Regions from separate parts of the Variovorax sp. 10N432 genome, predicted to be linked through region 1. Evidence: riboswitches for the same ligand, from Rfam matches in the RefSeq annotation. Region 1 holds a riboswitch; the other holds the start of a gene.
The links. Region 1 has a riboswitch for thiamine pyrophosphate ahead of thiC (phosphomethylpyrimidine synthase ThiC). Riboswitches for the same ligand answer to the same signal wherever they lie in the genome.

Region 1 (7,796 bases):
GCGGTGGCGGTCTCGGCCGACGCCGACAACACCCACGGCCACGGCATCGCCTACTTCTCGGATCTCGACCTCCGCGGCAATCCGCCCTCGCCGGCGGCCGCGGCGGCCGCCTCGCCCGCGCCAGCGTCGGCCGACCGGCCGGCTCAGGGCCAATAGCGGCTCACCTGGCCCCGGCCTCCACGTCACTACAACCATGAACGACTTCGTCTCGCTCCTCGCCAGCCAGGGCGCCGCCCTGGTCTTCGCCGCCACGCTCGCGACGCGCCTCGGGGCGCCGGTACCGGCCGTGCCGTTCCTGGTCGTGGCGGGCGGGTTGACGGTCGGCGGGCAGCTGTCCGTGGTCGCGGTGGTGCTGGCGGCGGTGCTCGGCAACATCCTCGGCGACGGCGTCTGGTTCCTGGCCGGGCGCCGCTGGGGCTACCGCGTGATGCGGCTGCTGTGCCGGATCTCGCTGTCGCCCGACTCCTGCGTCCGACGCAGCGAATCGATCCTCGGGCGCTGGGGCGGGTGGTCGCTGATCGCAGCCAAGTTCGTGCCCGGTGTCTCGGTGGTGGCGCCGCCGATGGCCGGCGCCCTTGGCATGTCGAACCTGCGGTTCCTGGCCTACGAAACCGTGGCCGCGCTGATCTGGACCCTGCTTTGCCTGTTCGTGGGCCGGATCTTCCATGCAGCGATCCAGGACGTCCTCGCGGTGATCTCCAACATCGGCCTGGGCGCGCTGGCGATCGGCGTGCTGGCGCTGGCGGCCTTCATCGGCTGGCGCTGGCGGCAACGCCGGCTGGCGCAGCAGGTCGACGATATCGTCCACATCCAGGTCGAAGCCTTGCGCGAGGCCCTGGCGGCGGGCGCCGGCCCGACAGTCATCGACGTCCGCTCGGACGAGGCCCGCGCGCTCGACGCTCGGGCGATCCCGGGCGCGATCGGCATCGGCCTGAAGCAGCTGCCGAAGCGGCTCTCGGCTTTTGCCGATGGCCGCGAAGTGGTCGTCTTCTGCGATTGCCCCGACGACGCCACGGCGATCGCGGCGGCGCGCGTGCTGATGGGCGCGGGCCTGCCGCGGGTGCGCGTGCTGGCGGGCGGCCTGGACGCCTGGGCGGCGTTGCATGCCGCCGAGCCGATGCGGACGGTTCCGCCACTGGCGGCGGCACACTCCGCTTGATTGCGGGGCCGCAAGGCACCTAGAATCGGCCCCGCTCCGGGGTGCACGCAGATGCGTGCTGAGATGGCCAAGCCGCCGAACCCGCGAACTTGATCTGGTTCATACCAGCGTAAGAAGAGCTGCGACTCCCCGGCACCCCCACTCCCTTTTCCGGAGCGATGCCGTCCAGAGGCATCGCGGAGCACCCTTTGTTTTCAAGAACAGGAGTGCCCCGCATGAATGCCAGCGACAAGTTCGCTTCCCTGCTCACGCTCACGCGCGAGCCCTTCCCGGCCTCGACCAAGGGCGCCATCGCCGGCAGCCGGCCCGACTTGCGCGTCCCGGTGCGCGAAGTGGCGCTGACCAATGGCGAGCGGGTGTCTCTCTACGACACCTCGGGCCCGTACACCGACCCGGCGGCCGACATCGACATCCGCCGCGGGCTGCCCGGCGTGCGCGATGCGTGGATCTCCGAACGCAACGACACCGAACGCTACGAGGGCCGCCTGCATCTCGCGCTGGACGATGGCGCGACCCATGCCGACCGCGATGCCCAGCGCATCGCCGAGCTGCGCGCCGGCGCCGCCGCGCTGCAGCGCACGCCGCGCCGCGCCAAGGCCGGTGCCAACGTCACGCAGATGCACTACGCCCGGCGCGGCATCGTGACGCCCGAGATGGAGTATGTGGCGCTGCGCGAGAACGGCCGGCGCGAATGGATGGCCGAGTACATGGCCGACGAGGCGCGCGAGAAGCGGCTGGCCGGCAACCCGATGGGCGCCCGCATCCCGAAGATCATCACGCCCGAGTTCGTGCGCGACGAAGTGGCGCGCGGCCGCGCCATCATCCCGGCCAACATCAACCACCCGGAAGTCGAGCCGATGGCGATCGGGCGCAACTTCAAGGTCAAGATCAACGCCAACATCGGCAACTCCGCCGTGACCTCCAGCATCGAGGAAGAGGTCGAGAAACTGGTGTGGGCGATCCGCTGGGGCGCCGACAACGTGATGGACCTGTCGACCGGCCGCAACATCCACACCACGCGCGACTGGATCGTGCGCAACAGCCCGGTGCCGATCGGCACGGTGCCGATCTACCAGGCGCTGGAGAAGGTCGGCGGCGTGGCCGAGGACCTGACCTGGGAAATCTACCGCGACACGCTGATCGAGCAGGCCGAGCAGGGCGTCGACTACTTCACCATCCACGCCGGGCTGCGGCTGCCTTTCATCCATCTCACGGCGGATCGGCGCACCGGCATCGTCTCGCGCGGCGGCTCGATCATGGCCAAGTGGTGCATCTCGCACCACAAGGAGAGCTTCCTCTACACGCACTTCGAGGACATCTGCGACATCATGAAGGCCTACGACGTGAGCTTCTCGCTCGGCGACGGCCTGCGCCCGGGCTGCGCCTCGGACGCCAACGACGAAGCCCAGTTCGCCGAGCTGCGCACCCTGGGAGAGCTGACGCAGATCGCCTGGAAGCAGGACGTCCAGACCATGATCGAGGGCCCGGGCCACGTGCCGATGCACCTGATCCAGGCCAACATGGACGAGCAGCTGAAGCACTGCCACGAGGCGCCGTTCTACACCCTGGGCCCGCTGACCATCGACATCGCGCCGGGCTACGACCACATCGCCAGCGCGATCGGCGCCGCGATGATCGGCTGGGCCGGCACCGCGATGCTGTGCTACGTCACGCCGAAGGAGCACTTGGGCCTGCCGGACCGCGACGACGTCAAGCAGGGGATCATCGCGTACAAGATCGCGGCGCACGCGGCCGACGTGGCCAAGGGGCACCCGGGTGCGCGTTCGCGCGACGACGCGCTGTCGAAGGCGCGCTTCGAGTTCCGCTGGCAGGACCAGTTCAACCTCGGCCTCGACCCCGACACCGCGCGCGAGTTCCACGACGAGACCCTGCCCAAGGACAGCAGCAAGGTGGCGCATTTCTGCTCGATGTGCGGGCCCAAGTTCTGCTCGATGAAGATCACCCAGGAGGTGCGCGAATACGCCGCCCAGCGCGGCATCGAGGCGACCGACGCGGTCGAGGACGGCATGGCCGGCAAGTCGGCCGAGTTCAAGGCCGCCGGCGGCGAGATCTACATTCCGATCCGACCAGCCTGAGTCGTCATGCTTCCGGGGGGCGACGTTGTTACGATCGCTCCCATGAAAGCTCCTCCCTTCGACGCCGTCCTGTTCGACTGCGACGGCGTCCTGGTCGACTCCGAACCCATCACCAACCGCGTGCTCGCCGAGATGCTCGGCGAGCTCGGCTGGGCGATCAGCACCGAGGAATCGATGCGGATCTTCACCGGCAAGGCGGTCAAGGACGAAGCCGCGCTGATCGAGGCCAGGACCGGCTTCGCGATCACGCCCGAGTGGCTGCACGGCTTCCGCGGCCGCCGCAACGAGGCGCTGGAACGTGACCTGCTCGCGATTCCCAACGCCGCCCTGGCGGTGCGCGCGCTGCACGCGGCGCTGGACGGCCGCATTGCCTGCGCCTCGGGCGCCGATCGTCACAAGGTCGAGCTGCAGCTCGAGAAGATCGGCATCCTGGACTGCTTCGCAGGCAGGATCTTCAGCGGCCACGAAACCCCGCGCTCCAAGCCCGCGCCGGACGTCTACCTGGCGGCGGCGGCGGCGCTCGGCGTCGACCCGGCGCGCTGCGCGGTGGTCGAGGACACGGTCACCGGGGCCACCGCCGGCGTCGCAGCCGGCGCCACCGTGTTCGGCTACAGCCCGAGCGATCTCGGCCACAGCGGGCCCGAAGCGCTGCGGGCCGTCGGCGTGGCACAGATCTTCACCGACATGGCGCAGCTGCCCGGACTGCTGGCCGACTGGCGCCCCGCCGTCGCCTGATACCCACCGCATGCCCGGCCTGCGCGCGCTCTGTGGTCTCCTGATCGCCGCCTGCCTGGCGGGCTGTTCGTCGATCCGGCCATGGCTCAACGAGCCGCTGGTCGAGCGGGCGCCGCCGACTTCCAGCCTGATGGCGCCGGCGTCGGGCCGCGACCCCACGATCCTGGTCGCCGTGACGCTCTCCGGCGGCGGCGCGCGTGCCGCCGCTTTCGGCTATGGCGTGCTGGAGGAACTGCGCCGCACCAGGTTCGACCTGAACGGCCGCCACTCCGACCTGCTCGACGCCACCGACGTGATCAGCGGGGTCTCGGGCGGCAGCATCCTCGCGGCCTACTACGCGGCTTTCGGTGCCGACAGGCTGCCTGACTTCGAGCGCGACTTCCTGCGCCAGAACTTCCAGAACAGCCTGATCCTGCAGGCCCTTCGGCCGGGCAGCCTGCATGACCTCACATCGCCCTGGTATGGCCGCAGCCACCTGCTGGCGCGCCGGCTCGACGAGATCTACGAGGGCAAGACCTACGCCGACATCGAGCGCAACCCGCGCCATCCGCAGCTGGTGATCGCGGCCACCGACATGTCGCTGGGCACGCCCTTCGAATTCACGGCCGACCAGTTCGAGCTGATCTGCTCGGACCTGCAGAGCGTGCCGCTGTCGTTCGCGGTCGCGGCCTCGTCGGCGGTGCCGATCCTGCTGAGCCCGCTGACGCTCAAGAACTATTCGCAGGAGTGCCGCGATCGTGGCATCGTGCCGCGGCTCGCCGTGCGCGGCGGCGGCAACTACCGGGCCCGCATGTTCCGCATGCAGGCCAACAGCTACCTCGATGCGCAGAGCCGCCCCTTCATCCACCTGGTCGACGGCGGCGTGGCCGACAACCTGGCGGTGCGCCGGCTGCTCGACCGCGCCCTGGTCGGCGGCGGCCTGCGCGAGAGCTTCGAGGAGGTCGGCATCCCGCGCGGCAGCGTTCGCAAGCTGATCGTGATCAGCGTCAACTCGGCCCGTGATCCGGCCAACAACATCGACCAGAGCGACCGGGTGCCGGGTGTCCGCGCGGTGGCCGACACGCTGCTGTTCGGTGCCGGCGCGCGCGCCACTCTCGAGACCCAGGAGTTCCTGCTCGACACCGCGCGCCAATGGCGGGATGACCTCAAGTCGCGCAGCGCCGACGGCTCGGATGCGTTCGCGCCCGACGCCGAGATCCATGTGGTGCAGGTCAACCTGCGCGATGCCGCCGACGGCGAGCTGCGGCAGCGGCTGATGCAGGTGCCGACCGCGTTCTCGATCAGCGATGAAGAGGTGACGCGGCTGATCGCGGCGGGGCGCAGCGTATTGCAGCGTTCGCCCGACTTCCAGGCCTTGAAGCGGTCGCTGGGCGCGGCGCCCGATTGAGACTCAGGCGTTGCCGCGCGGCAGCGTGGCCGTGGCCATCGTGGTGAGCGACGCCACCATCGCCCGGGCCCGGTCCGCCCACATGTGCGACACCAGCTGCTCGGCGTTCTCGGTCACGAAACCGGCGTTGCGGGTGCGGCCCGAGGTCGCGATGAAGTCCATCAGGTCGGCGAAGGCCGAGCTGTCGGTGTCAGGAGTCTGCTGCATGCGGCGATCGTAGGGCGAGGCCAGTGCCCGTTGCGTCGGACAGGCACTGATTGGGTGCCCGGCAGCGCACTATTTCACGGATTCGTCGTGCCGCTGGCCGGCGGCAGGCCGTTGCGCCTCACTTCGCCCGGCGTGGCGCCTGACCAGGCCCTGAATGCGCGCGAGAAACTTTTCTCATTGCGGAATCCCACCGCCAGCGCGATCTGCTTGATCGGCCGGTCGGTCCGGCGCAGCTGGTCGGCCGCCGTTCGGTGGCGGATCTCGTCCTTGAGGGCCTGCAGCGACACGCCTTCTTCCATCAGCTGGCGGTGCAGGGTGCGGGTCGACAGGTTCAACAGGGCCGCCAAGGCCTCGGCGGTCGTGGCCTCGGCGGCGCGGGTGCGCAGCAGCTCGCGCACCCGCTGGCCCAGCAGGCGGTCGCGCCGGTACTGCAGCACCGTGAGTGGCAGGGCGCGGCGCAGCATGGTGCGCAGCGCCGCCTCGTCGCGCCGCAGCGGCAGCGCGAGGTAGCGCGGATCGAAGCTGTAGCTGGCCCGTTCGGCGCCGAAGCGCAGGCTGCCGCCGAACATCAGCGGATAGGCCTCCCGGTGGGGCGGTGCCTCGAACGGAAAAGCGGTGGCGCTGAGGGACACCCGCGAATCAATCGCCCAGCAGGCATAGCCGTGGAGGAATCGCAGGTTCGACACCAGGCAGAACTCGCGGAAATCGCCCAGTGGCCGGTGTTCGCTGATCGACACGGTCGCCAGGCCGTCGGCCTGCGACAGCTCGAGCGTGATGTCGTTGGTCAGGAGGCGCAGGTGCCGGCACCAGCGCTTGATCGCCACCCCCAGGTCGGGCGCGCCCAGGGAGGCCCGGCACAGCATGCCGTAGCTGCCCCACGGCAACTTGCGCCGGAACCAGCCCAGCGCCTCGTCGTCGAGCTCCTGCATCGCGAAGCCCGACAGGACCTCGAATTGCGCCGCGGTCACGCGGGCCTGGGGGTCGGCCAGTTCGCGCGGCGTGATCTGTGCCTGTGCCAGGGCCTCCGAAGGGTCGACGCCATAGCGTTCGTAGCCACTAACGATCGCTCGCACGAAGGCCATCGGCGTGGCTGCGCGGCGGGTGCTCTGGAGCGGGGATGAGGACATGTCGCCGTGGGGTTCAGCTGGCGTGATTTGCAACCATTGTGGCGCCAAATGCGCCGACACACGGCGTAAGCTGCGAACTTCCGCCTCGGAAAGTTCCGGCGCGGGCCTGACCGACCAAGGAGACAAACCCATGCACGATCCCGGCCTGAACTTCGACCTGGGCGACACCATCGATTCGCTGCGCGACGCGATCCAGGACTTCGCCGCCCACGAGATCACGCCGCGCGCCGCCGACATCGACCGCGAGAACCTGTTCCCGGCCGACCTCTGGAAGAAGCTCGGCGACCTCGGCCTGCACGGCATGACCGTGAAGGAGGAATACGGCGGCACCGAGCTCGGCTACCTGGCGCACATCGTGGCGATGGAAGAAGTCTCGCGGGCCTCGGCCTCGGTCGGGCTCTCGTACGGCGCGCATTCCAACCTGTGCGTGAACCAGATCCACCGCAACGGCAGCGAGGCGCAGAAGAAGAAGTACCTGCCCAAGCTGGTGAGCGGCGAGCATGTGGGTGCGCTGGCCATGAGCGAGCCCAATGCCGGCTCCGACGTGGTCAGCATGAAGCTGCGGGCCGAGAAGAAGGGCGACCGCTACGTGCTCAACGGCGGCAAGATGTGGATCACCAACGGCGGCGACGCTGACACGCTGGTGATCTACGCCAAGACCGAGCCCGAGATGGGCGCCCGCGGCATGACCGCCTTCATCGTCGAGAAGGGTTTCAAGGGCTTCTCGGCCGGCACCAAGCTCGACAAGCTCGGCATGCGCGGCTCCAACACCTTCCCGCTCTACTTCGACAACTGCGAGGTGCCTGAAGAAAACGTGCTGGGCGGCGAGGGCATGGGCGCCAAGGTGCTGATGAGCGGCCTCGACTTCGAGCGCGCGGTGCTCTCCGGTGGCCCCCTGGGCATCATGGCGGCCTGCATGGATGCGGTGCTGCCCTTCGTGCACGAGCGCCAGCAGTTCGGCCAGAGCATCGGCGAATTCCAGCTGATGCAGGGCAAGCTGGCCGACATGTACTCGACCTGGCAGGCCACGCGTGCCTACGTGTACGCGGTCGGCAAAGCCTGCGACCGCAGCGACCACGCGCGCA
Region 2 (7,796 bases), on a different contig from region 1:
GAAGCGCCGCCCCAGCGCGGGTTCGATGGCCTCGATGCCGGCGGCGTCGAGCGTGCGCATCGCGGGCAGCTCCGGCACCCGTTCGCCGGTGCGCTCCAGCACGCGGCGCAGCCGCGCGGCCTCGGCGGCGTCCTGGCGGTGCCACAGCACCAGCGTGCCTTCGCGCTGGAAGAACACCGGGGCCGCGAGCGCTGCGATCAGCGTCGGCCAGCGGTCGAGCGCGTGATGCCCCATGCGCACGACCGAGGACGGCGCCACGGCCGATTCGGCCAGCGGCGCGAGCATCGCAGCAGCCACCCGTGCGGCGGCGCCCTCGGCCTGCGGACCACCGGCTTCATACAGGTCGATCTCGCAGCCGGCCCGGGCCAGTGCCAGTGCCAGCAGCCGGCCCATGAGCCCGGCGCCGAGCACGGCCGCGGAGCGGAAAGGGAATTCTTGCGACGGGCTCATTGCGGGCTCAGCGTGGGCCACGGCGTGCGTGGTCGATAATTTTCAACATGACCTCTGCATTTTCCCGCTACGCACGCGTGCTTTCGATCGCCGGCTCCGACAGCGGCGGCGGCGCCGGCATCCAGGCCGACCTGAAGACCTTTTCGGCCCTCGGCTGCTACGGGATGACCGCGATCACCGCGCTGACGGCGCAGAACACGCTTGGCGTGTCGGGCATCCACGGCGTGCCGCCGGCCTTCCTGAAGGCGCAGATCCAGGCGGTGGTCGAGGACATCGGGGTCGACGCGGTCAAGCTCGGCATGCTGCATGCGCCCGAGATCGTCGAGGTGGTGGCCTGGGCCATCGACCACTACAAGCTGCCCAACGTGGTGCTCGATCCGGTCATGGTCGCCACCAGCGGCGACCGGCTGATCGCCGCCGAGACGGTGGCCGAGCTGGTGCGCGAACTGTTCCCGCGCGCGATCGTCGTCACGCCCAACCTCGACGAGGCGGCGCTGCTGATCGGCCATGCGATCGACGGGGTCGATGCGCTCGACGACGCGGCCACCGAACTGCTCGCCCTGGGTGCCAGGGCGGTGCTGCTCAAGGGCGGCCACCTGCCGGGCGACGACGTGGTCGACCTGCTGGCCGAGGCCGACGGCGAGCGGCTGCGGCTCTCTTCCAGCCGCATCGCGAGCCGCAATCTGCATGGCACGGGCTGCACGCTGTCGTCGGCGATCGCTGCCCACCTGGCGCTCGGCCATGCGCTGCCCGTGGCGGTGGAACGCGCCCGCGGCTATGTGGTCGCCGCCATGGCGGCGGGCGCGGACATGCAGGTCGGCGCCGGTCACGGTCCCCTCAACCACGGCTTTGCACCAGTGCCGAGCGTTCGCCTGCCTGTGCCGGGCGCGTGACCAGGGCCAACACGAAGGTCAGGGCCAGGGTCGGCAGCGCCGAGCCCCACTGCGGCGCCCAGGCGGCGCAGGCGTGGTAGACCGCGATGCCACCGATCCAGAGGCCGGCCGCCGCCGGGTCGACGCGGCGGCTGCCGAGCGGCACCGGCGCGTTGCCGGTGCCGAGCCGGCCGAGGATCACGCCGTAGAGCGGGACGAACACCGAACTCAGCAGCAGCAGGAAGGGTTCGAGCGTGTGCATCGGCAGCACCAGCGCGAAGCCGATGCAGACCGCGGCCAGCAGCAGGCCCCAGCGCCGCACGCTCCAGCGCGGCCGCAGGCTGTGGGCCGACACCGAGCCCGAGTAGACATCGCCGTAGGCGTTGTCGAGCTCGTCGATCAGGATCAGGCCGAGTGCGACCAGGCCGCCCTGGGCCAGCAGCAGGGCGGCGACCAGGTCGGTGCCGGGCTCGGCCACGCTCACGACCATCACGCCGAGCGCGTAGCACCAGATGTTGGCCAGCACATAGCCGATCCAGGTGCCGCTGAAGGCGCCGCCCAGGCCGCCCGCGCTGCGCTTGCCGTGGCGTGCGTAGTCGGCCACCAGCGGCAGCCACGAGACCGGCATGGCGATCACCAGGTCGAGCGCGCCGAACATGCCCATCGAGCCGTCGCCGGGGCGGGTCCAGAAGGCGTCCAGTCCTTTGGCGTGGAGCCGGGCCGCGAACTGCCAGCTCAGCCAGGCCAGCGAGAGCACCACCAGCGGCAGGCCGAAGCGGCTCACGAAGCGGCGCACCAGCTTGACCATCGAGCCGGCCAGCAAGGCCAGCAGCACGGCGCCCCACAGCAGCGTCGTCAGGACGGTGCCCAGCGGGCCGCCGAGCGACCAGCCGAAAGCCTGCGCGCCGATGGCCTGGGCGCCTTCGCGCATGATCACGAGTTCGAAGGTGGTCCAGCCGATGAGCTGCACGATGTTGAGCAGCACCGGGAGCCGCGCGAAGGCGCTGCCGTAGGTGGCGTTCATGAGGCCGGCGCTGGCCAGGCCGCTTTCGCAACCGACGCGGGCCGTCCAGGCCAGCAGGCCGGCGCCGATGCAGGAGCCCAGCACGATCGCCAGCATCGCGTCGCGGGTGCCGACCGCGGGCACCAGATAGGCGCCGATCTGCATCACCAGCAGGCCGACGCCCAGGCTGAACCAGAGCGCCATGTGGTCGCGCCACTGGAAGACGCGGTGCGATTCGCCAAGCGGCGTCAGCGCCTCGTTGGCCGCGGCCGAGGCCTGTTCATGGGTTGTGTTTGCCATCCATTTGCTCCATGCAAGTGTGTGGCAGGTGGGCGAGGCCGGCGACCCGACCGCCGCGCGAGAAAACGTGGCGGCCGCCGGACCAGCTTCCCTGCGCGAGGATTACCTCAGTCAGGTTCAAAGGGACTCTCTCAGCCGGCCTGCAACTGCGTGTTGCGGGCCGGCACCCCTAGCGTTGCTTCCGTCAGGCGAAGCAGGTCGATTGTAGAGCCGGCCGGGGCCGGCGGGCCCGCTCAGGCGGCGGGAGTGCCCGTGGGCTTTGCCGAGCGCGCATCGTCGCGGGCGATCAGCGGCAGGACGATGCGGCGCACGCCGATGGACAGCACCCAGAACAGCCCCGTGATCACGATCGCCAGCGCGAGCCCTGCGGCGATGTCGAACGGGAAATGGGCGCCGACGTAGATGCGGGCCCAGCCGGTGACCAGTGCGATCGCGAACACCGCGAGGCCAAGCGTTCGCAAGGCCGGGCGCAGACAGAGCACCAGTGCCAGCGTGAACATCACGCTCGCATGCGCGCTCGGCAGCGAACCCCTGGCGCCGTGGGCGATGTAGTTGGGGCTCAGGCCGGCGACGAAGGGCCTCGGGAGATTGAGAGCCTGGGCCAGCGCATGCGCGGCCAGCGCGGCGGCGCCGGCGGCGGCCAGGGTCGCCATCAGGTAGCCGCGTTGTGCGGGCTGCCGCCAGGCGGCCACGGCCAGCAGTGCGAGGCAGAGCCAGGAGGTTCCGTCGGCCAGCAGCGTCGCCAGCCAGAGGAACTGCGCGTCGGGCGCATGGCCCGCGCCGAGCCATTGGAAAAGAGAGATGTTGACGTCCTGCATGTCAGGCGATCCTAAGGCCAGCGGGTGTCCCCACCATGAACGGGGTGTTCACCTCAAGTTCAGGCATCGATCGGTTCTTTCTCAGTGGGCGACGCCGAGCAGCTGGTGCAGCCGCGTGCTGGTGGTGGTGTACTGCAGCGGGATCGACTTGTCGGGAAAAACGATCGCCGCCGCGCCCCAGGCCGCCAGCGTGGCCTCGTGGAAGCCGCAGACGATCAGCTTCTTCTTGCCGGGGTAGGTGTTGATGTCGCCGACGGCGAAGACCCCGCGCTCCTGGGTCTGGTACTTCTCGGTGTCGACCGGCAGCTGCTTGCGCTCGAGCGCCAGTCCCCAGTCGGCGATCGGCCCGAGCCGCGGCGAGATGCCCAGGCAGCCGATCAGGGTGTCGAAGAGCAGCACGACGGTCTGCGCGTCGGGCGTGGCGACCTGCAGATGGGCCGGATCGAAACCGACCGGCTGCCCGACCTGGAGGCGAAGGGCGCCGGCGGCGATGCGCTCGCGCACGGCCGCGACCGTGGCCTCCTCGGCCTGGAAGACGTCGCGGCGATGCAGCAGCGTGACCGCCTTGGCCAGCGGCAGCAGTGCCAGCGCGGTCTCCAGGGCGGCATCGTCGCCGCCGTGGACGATCACCGACTGGCCCGCAAAGCGCTCGAGGGCGTCGGGATGGTAGAAAAGCCGCGTGCCTTCAAGGCGGGCGATGCCTTCCACCGCGATGCGCCGCGGGACGAAGGCGCCGACGCCGGCGGCAATGAAGACCGTCTTGCAAAGGAAGGCGTTGCCGCGAGAGGTCCCGAGCAGCAGGCGGCCGTCCTCCTGGCGGGCCAGCGTCGCGACCTGCTCGTCGAAATGGATGCGCGGCTTGAACGGCGCGATCTGCCGCAGCAGGGATTCGGCCAGGCCGCTGCCGGTCGTGACCGGCGTGCCGGGGATGTCGTAGATCGGCTTGTCGCCGTACAGCGCCACACACTGGCCGCCCGCGCGCGGCAGGGCGTCGACGATGTGGCAGGAGATCTCGAGCAGGCCGAGCTGGAAGGCCTGGAACAGCCCGACCGGCCCCGCGCCGATGATCAGCGCATCGGTTTCGATGGGCGCAGCCGGCGTACTCAGCGCACCAACTCCCCGATCTTGTCGGTCTTGTCTTTCCACTCGTCGGCATCGGGCAGCGCGGGCTTGCGCTTGGTGATGCTCTTCCAGCCGTCGGCCAGCGCCAGTTCGGCGTTGAGCTTGATGAAGGCCAGCTGGTTGGCCGGCAGGTCTTCTTCGGCGTAGATCGCGTTCACCGGGCACTCGGGGATGCAGACCGCGCAGTCGATGCACTCGTCGGGATCGATGACCAGCATGTTCGGCCCTTCACGGAAGCAGTCGACCGGACAGACGTCGACGCAATCGGTGTATTTGCAGCGGATGCAGGATTCGGAGACGACGTGGGTCATTTTCTTGGCAAGCGGAAGGGAATGATCGGGAAAACCCCGAATTTTAGGCCTTTGTGGCGGCAGGGCGCACCAGCACCGCAGCGGAGGTGCGGTGCGAGGCGGTATCGACCAGGATCAGCGAGCCCAAGGTGCGCGACTGGGTGAAGGGCAGCACGGCCAGCGGCTGCTGCAGCGACAGCACCACGTCGCCGATGGCGTTGGCTTCGAGCTTGTCGGTCGGCTCGGCGTCCAGCGTCGTGATGTTCACGCGGTCGATGATGCGCGCCACCTTGGCCTTGACCCAGCGGTGGCCCTGCAGCGCCCAGTAGACCCGGCCGGCCACCAGCGGCTCGTCGTCGAGCCAGGCCACCGTGGCGGTGATCTCGCGCACCGGCTCGAAGGCGTCGGGGGCCAGCAGCCAGTCGCCGCGCGAGACGTCGAGTTCGCGGTCGAGCACGATGCCGGCGCTGTGGCCGGCATGCACGGCCTTGGGCTCGCGCGTGTGGCTCAGCACCTGGGCCACGGTGGCGTGCTGGTTGCTCGGCAGCACGGCGATGCGCTGGCCGGGCTCGATGTGGCCACTGGCGACCCGGCCCCAGAACACGCGGCGGCCGCGCGAGGTGTCGGCCGAGGCCGAGAACTTCTCGACCCATTGCACCGGGAAGGCGAAGGGCACGGCCTCGTCCTGCGCGGTGACCGGCAGCTGCTCGAGCAGTTCGAGCAGGCTCGGGCCCTTGTAGCCGGCCCAGTCGGGGTGGCGCGACGCCACGTTCCAGCCCTTGAGCGCGGAGATCGGCACGGTGGCGGCGACCTGCACGCCGGCGGCTTCGGCGAAATTCGCGAGCGCCTCCGAGATGCGTTCGAAAGCCAGCTCGGCATCGTCGATCGCATCGAGCTTGTTGACCGCGAAGACGATCGACTGCACGCGCAGCAGATGGCACAGCAGGGTATGGCGGCGGGTCTGCGGCAGCAGTTCGCGCTTGACGACTTCGCCGTCGCCCACTTCGCCGGCCCAGGCCAGCTTGGTGGCGTCGACCAGCACCACGGCGGCGTCGGCGCTCGATGCGGCCGTGACCATGTTGCGCGTGTACTGCTCGTGGCCCGGCGCGTCGCCGATCACGAACTTGCGATGGGCGGTCGAGAAGTAGCGGTAGGCGACGTCGATCGTGATGCCTTGCTCGCGCTCGGCCGACAAGCCGTCGGTCAGCAGCGCCAGGTCGGTCTCGCCGCCGCGTTGCACGCCGGCCAGCTGGTCCTGCAGCACGGTCTTGCTGTCGACCAGCAGGCGGCCGATGAGGGTGCTCTTGCCGTCGTCGACGCTGCCGCAGGTGATGAAGCGCAGGGCGGCGCCGGTCTCGGCTTGCTGGGCGGAGGCCGCCGGAATCGAAGTTGCGGCGGTCATCAGAAGTACCCGTCCTTTTTACGTTTTTCCATGGAAGCTTCGGAGGTCTTGTCGTCCATCCGCGTCGCGCCGCGTTCGCTGACATCGGCCGCCAGCGTCTCGACCACGACGTCGCCGGCATCGGCCGCCAGGCTGTCGACAGGGCAGGTGCAGGTGATGTCGCCGACGGTGCGGAAGCGCACGTCGCGCACTTCGACCTGCTCGCCATCGCGCGGCGGCGTGAGCTCGGTGACGGGCACCAGCAGGCCGCGGCGCTCGACGACTTCGCGCTTGTGGGTGTAGTAGATCGAGGGCAGGGCGATGTGCTCGCGCTCGATGTACTGCCAGACGTCGAGTTCGGTCCAGTTCGAGATCGGGAAGACGCGGAAATGCTCGCCCGGCGCGAGGCGCGTGTTGAACAGCGTCCACAGCTCGGGCCGCTGGTCCTTGGGCTGCCATTGGCCGAAGCTGTCGCGGTGCGAAAAGATGCGCTCCTTGGCGCGCGCCTTTTCCTCGTCGCGGCGGGCGCCGCCGATCAGCGCGTCGAAGCGGAATTCCTCGATCGCCTCGAGCAGGGTCACCGACTGGTGCACGTTGCGCGATTCGCCCGGGTGGGCGAGGCGCACCGTGCCGCGCTTCATCGAATCCTCGACATTGCGCACGATCAGCTCGGCACCCAGTTCCTTGGCGCGTTGATCGCGGAAGGCCGTCACTTCAGGGAAGTTGTGGCCGGTGTCGATCATCAGCAGCGGATACGGAATGCGGCCGGCGCCGAAGGCCTTCTCGGCGCACTTCAGCAGTACCAGCGAATCCTTGCCGCCCGAGAACAGCAGGGTCGGCCGCTCGAAGGAGGCCGCGACCTCGCGCAGGATGAAGATGGTTTCTTCTTCCAGGGCGTCGAGCTGGGTGTTGGACAGGTGGGCCAGCGTCTGTGCGGTCGACAGCAGCAGGTCGGGTTCGGTTCGGGCGTTCATCGGGTGCGATCTTGAATGCGGGGAATCGGTGCGGCGTTGGCGTTCAGTGCGCGAGATGCAGTCCGCACTCGCGGTTGTCTTCGCCCTTGGTCGGGTCCACGTAGTCGAAGTTGTTGGGGAGGCCGTGCGCTTCGCAGTAGGCGTACAGGTCCTTCGACGACCAGTGCAGCAGCGGCGCGACCTTGATCAGGCCGTCCGGATTGACGCTGACCGGGTCCATCTGCGCGCGCACGGCCGTGTCAGTGGCCCGCAGCGCGGTGAACCAGACCTTCGGCGCGGTCTCGCGCAGGGCGCGGGCGAAAGGCTCCAGCTTGACCTCTTCCGTGAAGGCGGCGTGGCGCGGATCGTCGAGCGCCGGCGTCGGGCCCTCCACCGCTTCGCGATGCGCCCGGGAGCGGCGCGGCAGGTAGATGTGCAGGTCCAGGCCCAGCTGCTTCGTCACTTCGTCGGCGAAGCGGTAGGTGGCCTCGGTGTTGTAGCCGTTGTCCATCCAGACCACCGGCACATCGGGTTTCGCGCGCGTGACCATGTGCAGGATCACGGCCTCGAAGGGTCGGAAATTGGTGGTGACGATGGTCGGCTGGCC

Region 2: linked by a shared signal. The riboswitch ahead of AC1DF3_RS01800 (purine-cytosine permease family protein) and the one ahead of thiC (phosphomethylpyrimidine synthase ThiC) in region 1 are both predicted to bind thiamine pyrophosphate.

What each region holds. Positions count from the first base shown of each region.
Region 1 covers NZ_JBFTHX010000014.1:36,982-44,777, forward strand. Annotated here, with positions in the region: gene AC1DF3_RS17640 (DUF3047 domain-containing protein) at 1-156, shown strand, start outside; gene AC1DF3_RS17645 (VTT domain-containing protein) at 194-1,159, shown strand; TPP riboswitch at 1,187-1,292, shown strand; gene thiC (phosphomethylpyrimidine synthase ThiC) at 1,375-3,255, shown strand; gene AC1DF3_RS17655 (HAD family hydrolase) at 3,298-3,990, shown strand; gene AC1DF3_RS17660 (patatin-like phospholipase family protein) at 4,001-5,377, shown strand; gene AC1DF3_RS17665 (hypothetical protein) at 5,381-5,584, opposite strand; gene AC1DF3_RS17670 (AraC family transcriptional regulator) at 5,659-6,711, opposite strand; gene AC1DF3_RS17675 (isovaleryl-CoA dehydrogenase) at 6,842-7,796, shown strand, end outside.
Region 2 covers NZ_JBFTHX010000001.1:363,864-371,659, reverse strand. Annotated here, with positions in the region: gene AC1DF3_RS01810 (FAD-dependent oxidoreductase) at 1-450, opposite strand, end outside; gene thiD (bifunctional hydroxymethylpyrimidine kinase/phosphomethylpyrimidine kinase) at 498-1,343, shown strand; gene AC1DF3_RS01800 (purine-cytosine permease family protein) at 1,288-2,625, opposite strand; TPP riboswitch at 2,697-2,806, opposite strand; gene AC1DF3_RS01795 (phosphatase PAP2 family protein) at 2,859-3,443, opposite strand; gene AC1DF3_RS01790 (NAD(P)/FAD-dependent oxidoreductase) at 3,525-4,589, opposite strand; gene fdxA (ferredoxin FdxA) at 4,547-4,876, opposite strand; gene AC1DF3_RS01780 (sulfate adenylyltransferase subunit 1) at 4,920-6,257, opposite strand; gene cysD (sulfate adenylyltransferase subunit CysD) at 6,257-7,210, opposite strand; gene AC1DF3_RS01770 (phosphoadenosine phosphosulfate reductase domain-containing protein) at 7,254-7,796, opposite strand, start outside.